One region of the Microbacterium sp. PRC9 genome, then DNA from elsewhere that is predicted to be linked to it. Evidence: riboswitches for the same ligand, from Rfam matches in the RefSeq annotation. Region 1 holds a riboswitch; each other region holds the start of a gene.

Region 1 (5,236 bases):
AGCGGGCACGTCGACCTGGGCGCGCTGGGCGTCGCGGACCGCTGGGCCGACATCGCCGTGGCGTCGATGTCGACGGCGTGGAACTATGGCGAGGGATGGGAGGACGCCCTCATCGAGGCGTACGGGATCGAGCCCGATCGCGAGCGCCTGTCGTACTACCGGGAGCTGTGGAACGCGACATGACCGAGATCACCGGGAACGTGTGTGACATCGACGGCAAGCCGAACCTCGTGATCCTCCGGCGCTTCCGGGCGACCGCCGACGAGGTGTGGCGCGAGCTCACCGAGTCCGCGCGGCTCGAGCGGTGGATCGGCCGCTGGGAGGGCGATCCCGCGACCGGGCACGTCACGTTCTTCATGACGGCGGAGGATCCGGATGCCTCGGGTGAGGAGTACACGATCCTCGAGTGCGACCGCCCGCGGCGCTTCGCCGGCGACACCTCGGCCGCCTCGGGTGCGTGGCACCTGTGGTTCGAACTCGCCCCGGACGAGCACGGCGACACCGTGCTCACATTCGGTCAACGTCTGGGCCCCGAGGACGAGGTGGGCTCGATCGGCCCGGGTTGGGAGTACTACCTCGACCGCCTGGTCGCGGCGCAGGCAGGCGTCGCCGTCGACACCGTGAACTGGGACGACTACTTCCCCGCGCTGCAGCCCGGCTACGAGCGGCTGGTCGCCGGCGGCTGAACCGGGGCCGAAGCACCGGCCGTTGAGCGAAGGGCGCTCTGGCGCCCGCAGACGAAACGTCGTCGAACCGACGACGAGCTCAGGACCAGACGAACCGGAACGTGCCCGCCGCGACCGCCACGCCGATCGCGAGCGCCATGATCACGGTGCCGCCCAGCAGCGCCACGGCGTCACGGGGGTGCAGGCGCGACGGACGCGCCCACGTGCGGCGGATGCCCGAACCGAAGCCGCGCGCCTCCATCGCCATCGCGAGCTTCGTGCCGCGGCGCACCGCGAAGACGAGCAGCACGAAGGCCATCGAGAAGAAGCGGCGGACGGCGCCGCTGTCGCCGACGCCCCGCGCCCGGCGTGCGAGGCCCATGCTGCGCCAGTCGTCGAGGAAGAGCCCGAGCGTGCGGGTGCCGGCGAGCACGCCGAGCACGAAGCGCGACGGCAGCTTCGCGACCTGGGCGAGCGCGTCGGCGAGCTCGGTCGGGTCGGTGCGGCCGAACAGCAGGATGGTCGGCAGGGCGAGGGCGAGCACGCGCAGGCACACCGCGATCGCGAGGGCGATCGAGTCGTCGCTGATCGTCGCGTACCAGAACGACCAGTAGACGGTGCCGCCCGGCTCCGCGTACAGCAGCATGCTGAGGCCCGCGACCGGCGCGAAGACGAGGATGGGCAGCATCCGTTTCAGCACCGTCAGGGCGGCGAGGCCGGTCAGCGGGATGCAGGCGATCTGGAGCACGATCGCCACGAGGGCGCTCGTGGCGTCGATGGACGCGAAGAGGGGCACCGACAGCAGCAGCGCGAGCGCGATCTTCGTGACCGGGTTCACCCCGTCGAGCCAGGCGCGGGGCGCCGCCTCGGCCTCGGCGGTGCGCGCGTCGACGGCGGTCACGATCCCACCCCCGCGTGCACGGGGAGGCCGAGCTCGATGCGGTGGCCGCCGAGATGGCGCAGCACGTCCTCGTCGTGGGTGACGGCGACGACCGTCGTGCCGGCGTCGATCTCGGACTGCAGCAGCTGCACGAGCTCGATCCAGCCGCGGCGGTCCTGACCGAAGGTCGGCTCGTCGAGCACGATCACCGGGGGCGCGTCGGCGAGCACGGTCGCGACCGAGAGCCGGCGCTTCTGCCCGCCCGACAGGGTGAAGGGGTTCGCGGCGGCGAGCGGTGCCAGGTGCAGCCGTTCGAGCAGTTCGTCGACGATCTGGTCGACGGCGGCCGGGTCGACGCCGCGCGAACCCGGCCCGATGGCGAGCTCGTCGCGCACGGTCGCGGCGAGGAACTGGTGCTCGGGCTCCTGGAACACCGTGCCGATGCGCGTGAGCAGCTCGCGCGACGTCCACTTCGACGGGCGCCGGCCGGAGCGGCCCGCGAGTTCCGGCGCGGACTCGACGCGACCCGCCGCCTCGGGCAGCAGGCCCGCGAGCGTCAGTGCGAGCGTGGACTTGCCGGCGCCGTTCGGCCCCGTGATCACGGTCGCGGCCGCGCGCGGCACGGCGAGGTCGAGCCCCGCGCGCACGATCGTGCGGCCGTCACGGGAGATCGAGAGAGCGGATGCCGCCACAGCCGTCGGCGCGTCGGGCCGGGCGGAAGCGAGGACGGGCAGGTCGACCGGGTGGCCCGGCACCCACACGCCGGCCGCGGCGAGCGTGGCGCCGTGACGCGCGAACACCTCGGCGGGCGTCCCGTCGGCGAGGAGTCCGCCGTCGGCCCCGACCACGATGACGCGGTCCATGAGATCGGCCCACACCGCGGTGCGGTGCTCGATCACGACGAGCGTCGCGCCCGTCTCGCGCACCGCACGCTCGACGGCGTCGCGCACCTCGCGGACTCCGTCCGGGTCGAGGTTGGCGGTGGGCTCGTCGAGCAGGAGCACCCCGGGCCGCATCGCCAGCACCCCGGCGAGGGCGAGGCGCTGCTTCTGTCCCCCGGAGAGCGCCTTAGTGGGCCGGGTCAGCGGCACGTCGAGCCCGACGGCGTCGAGCGCCTCTGCGACCCGAGCCGGGATCTGTGCGGCCGGAACACCGAGGTTCTCGCACCCGAAGGCCACGTCGTCGCCCACCTTCGACAGCACGACCCCGGCGTCGGGGTCCTGCAGCACGAGCCCGACGCGACCGCGGTGAGCCTCGGCGCGTCCACCGTCGATGAGGAGCGTGCCGGTCTCGTCACCCTCGTCGGCGCCGCCGAGGAGACCTGCCATGCCGGCGAGGAGCGTCGATTTGCCCGCGCCGGATGCGCCGAGCAGGAGCACGCGCTCCCCGGGCTCGATCGTGAACGAGACGTCGTGGACGGCAGCGGCCCGGCGTCCGCCGTAGCGCCACCCCCAGCCCGCCGCCGTGATGCGGGCGGGGCGGGTCGCCGTCACGTCAGACCTCGCGGCGCGCTTCGCGTCCGACGGCGAAGCGGTTGAGGGCACCGGTCGCGGCGAGCCCGCGCACGGCGAACCATCCGACGAGGCCCGCGAGCAGCGCGCCCGAGACCGCCAGCGACACCAGGTAGATCACGTTGAACTCGAGGGTCTTCAGGATGTTGGGCGAGCTGCCGTAGAACAGCTCGAACACCCAGGCGCCGACCGCGGCGCCGACGCCGGCGAGCATTGCGACGGGCAGCGTGAAGCGGCGGTAGAGGAAGATCGCGAACACGAGCTCGGCGCCGAGGCCCTGCACGATGCCCGAGAAGAGCGTCGAGACTCCCCACACGTTGCCGATGAGCATCGACACGAGCGCGGCGATCACCTCGACGAGGAGTGCGGCACCGGGCTTGCGGATGACCAGGCCGCCGATGACGCCGCCGATGAGCCAGATGCCGACGGCGATGCCGCCGAGACCGGGGGTGAGGCCATCCATGGCGACGAACCAGGTACCGCCGATGGTGTTCCAGGCCCAGAAGACCAGGCCGATCGCGACGCCGAGCACCGCGGCGACGACGATGTCGACGACCCGCCAGCGCAGGCTCCGCGGGGCCTTCGAGTGAGCCGCAACGGGGGTGGATGCGGACGTGGACGCGTGCATATGAGCTCCTCCCTGCGCCGGCATGATCCGGATCAGGTTCGACGGTCGAAGCGTGGATCGCTTCCTCTCAGCCCGGCTCACCGGACTCCCGTGGTGTTGGCGACGAGTATACCGCCGGTTCAGCAGGTATTTTGGGGGGGTGACTTCGGACGACACCCCTGCACCCACGCGTCGCGCGCGACGCGTGCAGACCGGTGCCGTCCCGGTTTCGGGTTCCGAAGACGCGCCCGACGGCGGCATCCTCACGATCCAGACGGGTGAGACGGATACTGTCTACCCGCCGTCGACCACCGCTGCGGTGGACGTGACCGCGGCCGCTCCGACGATCGCCACGGTGCCCGTCGCCGAGGTGCCGTCGGTCGCGACGTGGAACCCCGCGGAGCCCGTCGAGCCGTCCGGCTTCGCGCTCCCGACCGACCTCGGCACCCCGACCGTCACCGCGGTCACGGGCGGGCACACCGCACTCGCCTGGGTCGACGAGTCCGTCGTCGAGCACGGCGCAGCCCCCGCCGACCTGACCGCGGCCGCGACCCCGTACGTGGCAGTCGAGGCCGACCTCCTCTCCGATGCCCCGCGCCGCTCCCCGTTCCGCGCCGCCGTCGTGGTGCCCACGCTCGCGATCGCGGCGGTCGTCGGCGCCTACGCGGCGACGACTCTGCTGTGGCCGCTGCACGCTGTCGCCCCCACCGTCACCGCGATGGAGGTGCAGCCGATCGCGGCGCCCGCCGCCGCGCCCGCGTGGCCTGCTCAGGGCAGCGCGGCCGAAGCGGTCGCCGGCGTCCCGGGAACGCTCGCCTCCACGGCCGATCCCGACGCGATCGCCAGCATCACCAAGATCGTGACCGCGCTGGTCGTGCTCGAGGAGATGCCGCTCGCCGTGGGCGAGCAGGGACCGGAGTACCGCTTCACGTCCGCCGACCGCTCGCGCTACTGGCAGTACCGCGCCGGCGGCGAGTCGGCGCTCGACGTCCCCGTCGGCGGCTCGCTCACCCAGTACCAGATGCTCGAGGGCATGCTCATCGGCTCGGCGAACAACTACGCGGACCGGCTCGCGCAGGGCATCTGGCCCTCCGACGCCGTCTTCGCGTCCGCCGCCAACGCCTGGCTCACCGCCCACGGCGTTCCCGGGGTCACCGTCCGCGAACCCACCGGCATGGACTCGCGCAACGCCGCGAGCCCCGAGGCACTCGTGACGCTCGCGCAGAAGGCGCTCGCCAACCCGGTCATCGCCGAGATCGTCGCGAAGCAGTCCGTCGACCTCCCCGGCGCCGGGCACGTCGAGAACACCAACGGCCTCCTCGCCGATCCGGGCGTCGTCGGCCTCAAAACCGGCACGCTGGACGCCTGGAACCTGCTCTCGGCGAAAGACGTCACGATCGGCGACAAGACCGTGCGCCTCTATGCGTCGGTGCTGGGTCAGCCGAACGACGAGGCCCGCCTCGCCGCATCGCGCGCGCTGTATGCGCAGATGGAGGCGGAGCTGCAGCCCAAGCCCTCGGTGACGGCGAGCACCGTGGCCGGCCAGGTCGAGACGCTGTGGGGCGACAAGGTC
Region 2 (5,236 bases), on a different contig from region 1:
TGGTGGTGGGCCAGGCACCAGCCGGCGATGATCGACCCACCCCGTGAGACGATTCCCGTCACCCGGTCGGCTGTCAGCGGCACGTACCGCAGCAGCACTCCGGCGTGGACGGTCATGTAGTCCACACCCTGCTCGCACTGCTCGATGACCGTGTCGCGGTACACCTCCCACGTGAGCGCCGACGCGTCGCCATTCACCTTCTCCAGCGCCTGGTAGATCGGCACCGTGCCGATGGGCACCGGCGAGTTGCGGACGATCCACTCGCGCGTCGTGTGGATGTCGTCGCCGGTCGACAGGTCCATGACGGTGTCGGCGCCCCACGTGGTCGCCCACTGCAGCTTGGACACCTCCTCGGCGATCGAACTGGTGACGGCAGAGTTGCCGATGTTGGCATTGATCTTCACCAGGAACGCCTTGCCGATGATCATCGGCTCCGACTCGGGGTGGTTCACGTTGCTGGGGATGATGGCGCGCCCGGCGGCGACCTCGGCGCGCACCAGCTCCACGTCGCAATCCTCCCGCAGCGCGACGAACCTCATCTCCGGCGTGATCATCCCGCTGCGGGCGTAGTGCATCTGCGTGATCGTGCGCCCCGGCTTGGCACGCCGCGCGGCCCGCTTCTCACCCTTCCATTCCGCGGATGCTGCGCCCCGGCGCACCGCGGAACGCCCATCGTCCTGCAGATCCCGGTCGCGACCGTCGTAGCACTCGGTGTCCTCGCGTGCGGAGATCCACTGCTCCCGCAACGGCGGGAGCCCGCGCACCGGATCGCTGCCCGGACCCTGGGTGCGGTACACCGTCACCGGCGCGTTGACCGACCCGTCAGGAGACGGCTCCAGCGCGATCCGGTCCACCGGGACCCGGATGTCGTGTTCACCGTCGTGCAGATGCGCGAGAACGCGCGATGAATGGACGGACTCCATGGAGGCGACTCCTACTTCCTTCGCCGGCATTACCCGGACAGGTTCGAACGGTCGCAGGCCGCGTCAGCCCGATCTCAGCCCTTGCGAGGGCACCCGTGTGGATAGCGCCACGCTACCGCATCCGCCCCAGGCGATCGGACGGAGCCCGGCGCACACAGTCCCGGCGTCGCGCGGTCAGCCGTGGCCGCGGCGCAGCTGCAGTCCCCCGACGAGGAGCTCGACGCCGAACACGAACTCGGCATCCGATGCCTCGTCCTGCCGCGGTTCGTCGATCCCGGTTACCTGGACACCCAGGTCGCGGTACTGCTGCCGTTGCTGCTCGTGCAGGACATGACCGAGCACGAAATGGAGCAGGACCGCGGTCGCCCGCTGAACGGATTCATCGTCGAACCCGCCGGCGGCGATCGCCGCAGCGAGGCGGTGCTGCGCGGCCCGGGACCCCAGGCCGAGGGCGAACGTGCTCGCCACCAGTTCGGCACCGTCCCGGTGAGCGAGCAGCGCGGCGCGAAGCGCGAACGCTTCCGCGCGGACGCGGGCGGCCCACTCCGGATCCGCCGATCCGGAGTCCACCTCTGCGACGATCCGGTCGGAGAGTTCCGCCAGCAGACTCTGCTTGTTCGGGAAGTGCCAGTACAGGGCGCTCGGCTGCACCTCCAGCGCGGCCGCGAGGCGACGCATCGTCAGGTCGGGCAGGCCGTACTCGTCGAGGATCCGCATCGCGGTGCGTGCGACCTCGTCGCGGGTGTGACCCCGACCTGCTCTCGCCGACCCCATCACAGCACTCTACTGAACAGCGTTATAGTGAACAGCGTTCAAGTGAACACCGTTCAGGACCACTGTATCCATCGAAGGGACCTCGTCCGATGGCCACTCCCCCCGCATCTTCGCTCGCCCCGCAGACAGGCGTTCACGCGCTCGACGCGACCGCGCTGGCCCGCGTCGCGGTGTTCGCCGCGATCATCGCCGTACTCGGACTGCCGGGCGGCTTCACGATCCTCGGCGCGGTGCCGATCACGGCGCAGACGCTGGGCGTCATGCTCGCAGGCGCCATCCTCGGCCCGTGGCTGGGCGCGCTGTCGGTCACCGTCCTGCTCGGCCTCGTCGCGGTCGGGATGCCGCTGCTCGCGGGTGGACGCGGCGGCATCGGCGTCTTCTTCGGCCCGTCCGCCGGATACCTGCTCGGGTGGGTCGCCGGGGCCATCGTGATCGGACTCATCGTTCACGCCGGCGGCCGCAAGCCCACGACCTGGCGCACGCTGCTCGGCGTCGTGGTCGGCGGCATCCTCGTCGTGTACGCGCTCGGCATCCCGGTGCAGAGCCTGGTGACGCGGCTGCCGCTGGCCGAGACGGCGCTGATGAGCCTGGTGTTCGTGCCCGGCGATCTGGTGAAGGCGGTGCTGGCGACGGCAATCGTGGTGACGCTCGTGCGGGCATACCCGCGCGCGTTCCGCCGGGCGTGGACGACGAAGCCCGCCGACATCGATCCCGCACCCGTGTCGTGATCGTCCCGCTCGCCGGCGACGCGGCCGACCTGCTCGAGCGCGTGCGGGCGACGCGCGAAGCCGGCGACATCCCGCTCGTGGGCGATCCGCGCTGGCCGCGTGCCCAATGGGATGCGGTGATCGCCGCGGCTGCCGAAGCGGGCTCTCCCGACGGCATCGCCTGGGCGACGCAGACGTCGGGCAGCGCGGGTCGACCGCGGATCGTGCTGCGCACCGCCTCCTCGTGGGAGGACTCCTTCGGCGCCGTGTCGAGGCTGCTCGCCGTCGGCCTCGATGACGTGGTCGCGCTGCCGTCGCCGCCCGTGTCCTCGCTCACGATGTTCTCGGTCGCGCACGCGCTTGCCGGCGGCCCGCGTCCGCTGCTGGGCGCCGCCGTCGGCCCGGATGCCACGTGTCTGCACTGCACCCCGCAGGCGCTGCGGGTCGTGCTCGACGCCGGCGCCCCGCCGCGGCTGCGGACGGCGCTCGTCGGAGGCTCGCACCTCGACGACGCGCTGCGCGAGCGCGCCCGGGCCGCCGGCATCCGTGTCGTCGCGTATTACGGCGCCGCAGAGCTGTCGTTCGTCGCCGTCGACCACGGTGACGGGCTGCGGGCGTTCCCGGGGGTGGAGCTGCGCGTCCGCGACGGTGAGCTGTGGGTGCGGTCGTCGTTCGTCGCATCAGGCTATGCGGGCGCCCCCGGTCCGCTGCGGCGCGACGGCGCGTGGGCCACGGTCGGCGACCGCGCCGAGCTCGTCGACGGACGGTTGCGGCTGCTCGGCCGCGCGGATGACGCGATCCTGAGCGCGTCGGCCACCATCGTTCCCGAGGAGGTCGAGGAGGTGCTCCGCTCTGTTCCCGGCATCCGAGACGCGATCGTGTTCGGACTTCCCCGCGAACGGGTCGGGGCGCTCGTCGCCGCGTTCGTGGAGTTCGACGGCCACGCCGATGACCTGCGCGAAACGGTCACGACCCGCCTGGCACCTGCTCACCGGCCACGGCAGTGGTTCGCCGGCGAACTGCCACGCACCGCATCGGGCAAACCGGCCCGGGCGCAAGCCGTCCGCCAGGTCCTGGACGGGGAGGTGCCGCGCGTTGCCGTCTGACCGCGACCCCGTCATCATCGCCGCCCGCCGGACGCCGATCGGCACCCGCGGGCGGGCTCTCGCCGGGCTGGACGTCGGCGCGCTCGGCGCCGCCGTGATCCGCGCGACGCTGGTCGACGCCGCGACGGCGACGGGCTCGCCCGTCACGGTGGCCGACGTCCTGCTCGGCAACTGCATGGGCCCGGGCGGCAACCCGGGGCGCGTGGCCGCCCTCGCCGCCGGCCTGGCGCCCTCGGTGCCGGGCGGCACCGTCGACCGCCAGTGCGGCAGCGGCCTCGCCGCCGTGCTGGACGCAGTGGCCGCGATCCGCGGCGGCGACGACCGGATGCGGGTGGCCGGGGGCGTCGAGAGCCCCTCGACCGCTCCGGTGCGCAGTGTCGGGGGTGTCGCCTACGACCGGGCCCCGTTCGCACCCTCCGGCTTCCCTGACCCTGACATGACACGGGCGGCCGAGGACCTCGCGGCGCACGACGGGATCGCGCGCTCCCGGCAGGACGCGCACGCGGCCCGCAGCCACGCGCGGGCCCGGGCCGCCCGAGCCGCGGGGCGCTTCGAGGCCGAGCTGGTGCCGCTCGCGGGCCTCCGTAACGACGATGCGATCGGCGGGGCCGAACCGCTGCTGCCGCGGCTGCCTCCCCTGTTTCCCGGCGGAACGGTCACCGCGGGCACCTCGACGCGCATCGGCGATGGCGCGGCAGCCGTCGTCGTCGCCCCCGCCGGCACCGGCCCGGGACTCGCCGTGCGCGCGTCCGCCGTGGTCGGATGCGACCCCGCGCTTCCCGGCGTCGGCGCGGCCCCCGGCATCCACTCCGCCCTGCAGGCAGCCGGTGCGACCGTCGCCGACGTGGCGGCGTTCGAGATCGTCGAGGCGTTCGCCGCGCAGAGCCTCGCGGTGCTGGACCGGCTCGGCGTCGCCGACGACGATCCGCGGGTCTGCGCCGACGGCGGCGCCCTCGCGCTCGGACACCCGTGGGGCGCCAGCGGCGCCGTGGCTCTCGTGCGCCTGTTCAGCAGACTCGTGCGCAACGGCCGGCCCGCGGGCACGCTCGGGGTCGCCGCCGCGTCGGTCGGCGGCGGACTGGGGATCGCGGCAGTGGTCGAGGTGGTGCGGTGACGATCCGGCTGGACTCCGTGAGCCTCCGGCTCGGCGACACGGATGTGCTGAGCGACGTGACACTCGACCTCGACGCGCGCACCGTGGCGGTCATCGGCGAGAACGGGTCGGGCAAGTCGACGTTCGCCCGGCTGATGGGTGGCCTGGTGCGTCCGAGCGGCGGCTCGTTGAGCATCCTCGGCCTCGACACCGCCCGCCACGCGGCAGAGCTCCGCCGACGCACCGCGCTCGTGTTCAGCAATCCCGACGCGCAGATCGTCATGCCGACCGTCGCAGAGGACGTCGCGTTCTCGCTCCGCGCCGAACGGATGCCGTCGGCCGAGGTCCGCGAGCGGGTCGAGGTGGCTCTCGAGAGGTTCGGCCTCACGTCGCTCGCCGAGCGGTCCGCTCATGACCTCTCCGGAGGACAGAAGCAGCTGCTCGCCCTGTGCGGCGCGTTCGTCCGGCGACCGGACCTCGTGATCGCCGACGAACCGACCGCCTACCTCGACGCCCGCAACGCGCGGCTCATCGCCGACCATCTGTTCGCCGACGCCGGCCACCGGCTGATCCTGGTGACCCACGACCTGAACCTCGCCCAGCGCTGCGAGACGGCCGTGCTGTTCGCCGGGG
Region 3 (5,236 bases), on a different contig from region 1:
CACGAGCGACACGGTGCTCTCGACGGTCGGCACCTGATGCTGCGTCAGGAACGCGATGGGCGTGTAGAAGATGCCCACCGCGAAGAGGGCGAGGGTGATCGATCCCAGGGACGGCACGTCGCGCAGCTTGGCCGCGATGACGAAGGGCGCGATCGCGTACAGGAGCGCGACGAGGAGCACCTCCCCCACCGCCAGGAGGCCACCGCCGCCCTCGATGGCGAGCCCGGGGCCGGCGACGATCACGAACACGCCGGCGAAGCCGATGAAGAGGCCGATCGCGCGCGCCGGGCTGAGCACCGACCGGTCGCCGCCGCCGAAGGCGATCAGCGCCGCGAAGAGCGGCACGGTCGCCACCAGGAGTCCCGTGAGCCCTGAGGGCAGCGTCTGCTCTGCATGGCCGAGCAGCAGGAAGGGCCCCGCCATCTCGATGGCCCCGAACAGCAGCACCCAGCCGATCTTCGCGAACGCGGGGCGCAGCGCCTTCTGGTGCACGGCGAAGGGCAGCAGGAGCAGCGCGCCGAGCAGTGTGCGGCCGGCGACCACCGCCGCGGGCGAGTAGGACTCGACGGCGACGCTGATGAACAGGTATGGGACACCCCACAGCAGCGCCATCGCGGCGAAGAGCAGCCATGCGCGCGTGTCGAACCGCTGTGAGGAGTTCATGCGGGGTGTCTCCCAACGTCGTGTGGCGAAGTCAGCCGAGACGCCGCCGGACGGACGTCGTCATCGACTCAGGTTCCGCGGTCGTCGGCGCTGCGCGCGAGACGGCCGACCGCCAATCTACGGCGGACTTCCGACATCCTCGGCGATCGCGGAGCACACCCGGACCGGCGTGGCGTTCAGACCGAGCGACGGCCCTCGAAGGCGCGACCCAGCGTGACCTCGTCGGCGTACTCGAGGTCGCCACCGACCGGGAGCCCCGAGGCGAGGCGGGTGACCGAGATCTCGAGGGTGTGCAGCAGACGGCTCAGGTAGGTCGCCGTCGCCTCGCCCTCGAGGTTCGGGTTGGTCGCGAGGATGACCTCTTGCACGGTGCCGTCGGCGAGACGCTGCATGAGCTGCGTGATGCGCAGGTCGTCCGGACCGATGCCGGCGATCGGGCTGATCGCGCCGCCCAGCACGTGGTACAGCCCGCGGAACTCGCGCGTGCGCTCGATCGCCGCCACGTCCTTCGCGTCCTCCACAACGCAGATCAGCGTCTGGTTGCGGCGGGGGTCGCGGCAGATCGAGCAGCGTTCCTGCTCGGAGACGTTTCCGCATACCTCGCAGAAGCGCACCCGCTCGCGCACGTCGCTGAGCAGCTCAGCGAGGTGCGACACGTCGAAGTTCGGCGTCTGCAGGATGTGGAACGCGATGCGCTGAGCCGACTTCGGCCCGATCCCGGGGAGGCGGCCGAATTCGTCGATGAGGTCTTGGACGATGCCGTCGTACATGGGCTAGCTGAACCTCGTCGGGGGCTCGTAGGGTTCCTCGCGAACGAACGTGGCGCCGAGCACCTGGCGCACGACCGCCTCGCCGTAGCGTTGCACGCCGCCGTTGCGGGTCGTGACCACCGGGGTCAGCGGCGGCACGACGGTGGGCGGAACCGGGAGGTCGGCGACGGCATCCGTGTCGTCTTCGTCATCGTCATCACGCTCGAGGGCCGGTGCGACCTCGGCACGCGGCAGGACCTCGCCCTCGCGCGGGGGCGCGAGCGTCGCGACCCGCGCGGTCGCGGCCTCGGCGTCTTCGGGTTCGTCGTCGACCGCGAACTGGGCCGGCGTCTCAGCCGGGAAGGCGGCGGGGCCAGGGTCGGGCGGCGGGGCGTCGTCGTCGGACGGGATGGGTGCGACGGCCCAGTCGGTGACCGGGGCAGCCGACGCCGGCGCCGCAGCCGGCGCGGTCGGTCGCGCCGCAGCGGAAGCTGTCGCGCGCGGCGCAACCGGGGCCGACGCAGGTGCGGCAGGTGCCGACGCACGTGGTGGCGCAGCCTGCGCAGGCCGCGACCCGCTCGGCGGGGCAGCGGCGGAGCGGGCGGCCGGCGCCTCTGGTGCTGCCGCCTGACGCGGAGCCTCGCGACCGGGACCTGAAGGCGCCGGCGCCGCCGGGCCACCCGCGCCACCGCCGGCAGCGTCGTGACGGGCGATGTACTTCACGCGGATGCCGAGCACGGCCAGAATCGCCTGACGCAGGTCTTCGCTGGGGCCCTTGCCCGCGGCGAGCTGCTTGAACTTCGCGACGTCGCTCTGGCTCGAGAACGCGAGGGTGAGCACGTCGTCGTCGAGCGCCACGGTGCGGGCGCCCGAAGCGAGCATCCACGACGAGCGGCTCACGTTCTCGAGCTGCGCGAGAACCTGCGGCCAGGCCTGCTGGAGGCGGTCGAGCGTGACCGGGCCGGCAGGGACGGGAGGCGCAGCCACGGGCGCAGACTCGGCAGGCTGCGCGGCCGGAGCCGGCGCCGCCGCCACTGCGGGCGCAGCAGCAGCGGCCGCGGGCGCGGCAGCAGCGGCAGCAGCGGCTGCAGGCGCGGGCGCTGCAGGTGCAGGTGCTGTCGCTGCGGGAGCTGTCGCTGCGGGAGCTGTCGCGGCGGGGGCCAGTGCAGCCGCCATCGCCGGCGCGGCGACGGGAGCGGCGCCGGCGCCGCGCGCCAGCACGCGGGCGACCATCAGCTCGAGCTGCAGGCGCGGCGAGGTGGCGCCGGTCATGTCGTCGAGGGTCGCGATGACGAGGTCGGCGATATGCGACAGCCGCGACGGACCGAATGCGTCGGCCTGGCGCTGCATGCGCGCGAGGTCTTCGGCCGAGATGCCCCGCAGCACCGCCCCGGCGCCCTGGCCGGTCGCGGACACCACGATGAGGTCGCGCAGGCGCTCGAGCAGGTCGTCGACGAAGCGACGCGGGTCCTGTCCGGTCTGCACCACGCGGTCGACCGCGGCGAAGGCGGCCGAGGCGTCGGAGGCGGCGAACGCGTCGATCACCTCGTCGAGCAGTTCGGCGTGGGTGTAGCCCAGCAGCGCGACGGCGCGGGCGTAGGTGACCTTGGCGTCTTCCGAGCCGGCGATCAGCTGGTCGAGCAGCGACAGGGTGTCTCGGGGCGATCCGCCGCCCGCGCGCACGACGAGCGGCAGGACCCCCTGCTCGACGTTCACGCCCTCCTGGGCGCACAGCTGCTCGACGTACTCGAGCATCGCGGCCGGGGGCACGAGTCGGAACGGGTAGTGGTGGGTGCGCGACCGGATCGTGCCGATGACCTTCTCGGGCTCGGTCGTCGCGAAGATGAACTTCACGTGGTCGGGCGGCTCTTCGACGAGCTTGAGCAGGGCGTTGAAGCCCTGCGGGGTGACCATGTGCGCCTCGTCGAGGATGAAGATCTTGAAGCGGTCGCGGGCGGGCGCGAACACCGCGCGCTCGCGCAGGTCTCGGGCGTCGTCGACGCCGTTGTGGCTGGCCGCGTCGATCTCGACGACGTCGAGCGAACCGCCGCCGCCACGGCCGAGCTCGACGCAGCTGTCGCACGTGCCGCACGGCGTGTCCGTCGGCCCCTGCGCGCAGTTGAGGCAGCGGGCGAGAATGCGCGCCGACGTGGTCTTTCCGCACCCGCGGGGTCCCGAGAACAGATACGCATGACCGACCCGGTCGCCGCGCAGCGCGGTCATGAGCGGCTCGGTGACCTGCGACTGCCCGATCATCTCGCCGAACGACTCGGGCCGGTAGCGGCGGTAGAGGGCGGTGGTCACTCCCCCAGCCTACGGTGTGGGGCCGACACTGCGGCAGGCTCGGCGCATCGCATCGCGTCCGCAGCTCGACGGGCCCGGCGACCGGGACCGGACGCGCACGGTGCACGCCGAGGACACACGGCGATGACCCGTCGGGATCCCCTGCTAGATTGCTCAGCAGTGACACGGGGTGCCCGCACGGCGGGCTGAGAACACACCCGTCGAACCTGATCTCGATCATGCGAGCGAAGGGATGTCGCGATGAACGCGCGCACCGAAGCACACCTGTCCGCCCTCTCCCCCGCCGCCGCGCTGACGGCGCTGCGGGAGACCTCGCCCCTGGTGCAGTGCATCACCAACGCGGTGGTGACGAACTACACCGCGAACGCGCTCCTGGCGGTGGGCGCCGCCCCCGCGATGTGCGACATCCCAGGCGAGGCCGGGCTCTTCGCCGGCGTCGCCGACGGCGTGCTCGTGAACCTGGGCACCCCCACCGCCGAGCAGCGCGACGCCGCCCGCGAGGCCGTGCGCGCTGGAACCCCGTGGGTGCTCGACCCCGTCGCGGTGGGAGTGCTGCCCGTACGCACGGCTCTCGCCGCCGAACTGCTCGAGCACCGTCCCGCCATCGTCCGCGGCAACGCCTCCGAGATCCTGGCTGTGGCCGGCGAGGGCGGCGGCGGTCGCGGCGTCGACGCGACGGACGGGACGGATGCTGCGGCCGGCGCCGCGCGGTCGCTCGCGCTGCGCACCGGCGGCGTGGTGGCCGTCTCGGGCCCGGTCGACCTCGTGACCGACGGCGAGCGGGTGGTCCGCGTCCATGGCGGGGATGCGCTGCTCACGCGCGTCACCGGCGGCGGCTGTTCGCTCGGCGCGGTGATGGCCGCGCTCCTCGGCGTGTGCGCTCCGTTCGAAGCGGCGGTGGCGGCATCCGTCCTGTACGCGGCCGCGTCGGAGCGGGCCGCCGCGCGCGCGGAGGGACCGGGCACGTTCGCCGTGGCGTTCCTCGACGCGCTCGACGCCGTGGCCGCGGAGCCGGCCGAGCTCGACGCGCGCGTCGCCGACGTGCTGGCGATCCGATGAGCGGGCTCGGCGCCCGCCTCGCGCTGCACCTCGTGACCGACGGCCGCCTGCCGTTCGACCGGCTGCTCGACGTGGTCGACGCTGCGGCGGGCGCGGGGGTCGACGTCGTGCAGCTGCGGGCGAAGTCGGTGACGGCTCGTGAGCTCATGCGCCAGGCGCGAGCCCTCTCGGACGTCATCGATCGCCGCTGCCTGCTCCTCGTCAACGACCGCGTCGACGTGGCCGTCGCCGCCCGGGATGCCGGTGCCCGCGTCGACGGCGTCCACCTGGGACAGAGCGACCTCCCGCCCGAGACGGCACGGCGGCTGCTCGGGGCGCACGCCGTGATCGGATGGACCGCGAACTCCGCGGAGCACCGGGCCGCCGCACATCTGCGCCGCTCCGGCACGATCGACTACCTCGGCGTCGGCGTCATCCGGCCGACGTCGACGAAGCCCGACCACCCGCCGGCGCTCGGCGTC

Evidence for each region. A riboswitch is a leader RNA that binds a small molecule or an ion and turns the genes downstream of it on or off. The one in region 1 is predicted to bind thiamine pyrophosphate.
Region 2: linked by a shared signal. The riboswitch ahead of thiC (phosphomethylpyrimidine synthase ThiC) and the one ahead of Q9R33_RS13415 (ECF transporter S component) in region 1 are both predicted to bind thiamine pyrophosphate.
Region 3: linked by a shared signal. The riboswitch ahead of thiM (hydroxyethylthiazole kinase) and the one ahead of Q9R33_RS13415 (ECF transporter S component) in region 1 are both predicted to bind thiamine pyrophosphate.

The regions. Positions count from the first base shown of each region.
Region 1 is NZ_JAUZUR010000005.1:397,021-402,256, forward strand. Features, by position in the region: gene Q9R33_RS13395 (aminoglycoside 3'-phosphotransferase) at 1-183, shown strand, start outside; gene Q9R33_RS13400 (SRPBCC domain-containing protein) at 180-686, shown strand; gene Q9R33_RS13405 (energy-coupling factor transporter transmembrane component T) at 766-1,566, opposite strand; gene Q9R33_RS13410 (ABC transporter ATP-binding protein) at 1,563-3,038, opposite strand; gene Q9R33_RS13415 (ECF transporter S component) at 3,040-3,684, opposite strand; TPP riboswitch at 3,677-3,786, opposite strand; gene Q9R33_RS13420 (D-alanyl-D-alanine carboxypeptidase family protein) at 3,824-5,236, shown strand, end outside.
Region 2 is NZ_JAUZUR010000003.1:179,155-184,390, forward strand. Features, by position in the region: gene thiC (phosphomethylpyrimidine synthase ThiC) at 1-923, opposite strand, end outside; TPP riboswitch at 922-1,030, opposite strand; gene Q9R33_RS07780 (TetR/AcrR family transcriptional regulator C-terminal domain-containing protein) at 1,098-1,697, opposite strand; gene Q9R33_RS07785 (biotin transporter BioY) at 1,787-2,425, shown strand; gene Q9R33_RS07790 (class I adenylate-forming enzyme family protein) at 2,422-3,510, shown strand; gene Q9R33_RS07795 (thiolase family protein) at 3,500-4,624, shown strand; gene Q9R33_RS07800 (ABC transporter ATP-binding protein) at 4,621-5,236, shown strand, end outside.
Region 3 is NZ_JAUZUR010000002.1:254,603-259,838, reverse strand. Features, by position in the region: gene Q9R33_RS04810 (DMT family transporter) at 1-663, opposite strand, end outside; gene recR (recombination mediator RecR) at 840-1,433, opposite strand; gene Q9R33_RS04800 (DNA polymerase III subunit gamma and tau) at 1,437-3,716, opposite strand; TPP riboswitch at 3,872-3,966, shown strand; gene thiM (hydroxyethylthiazole kinase) at 3,957-4,775, shown strand; gene thiE (thiamine phosphate synthase) at 4,772-5,236, shown strand, end outside.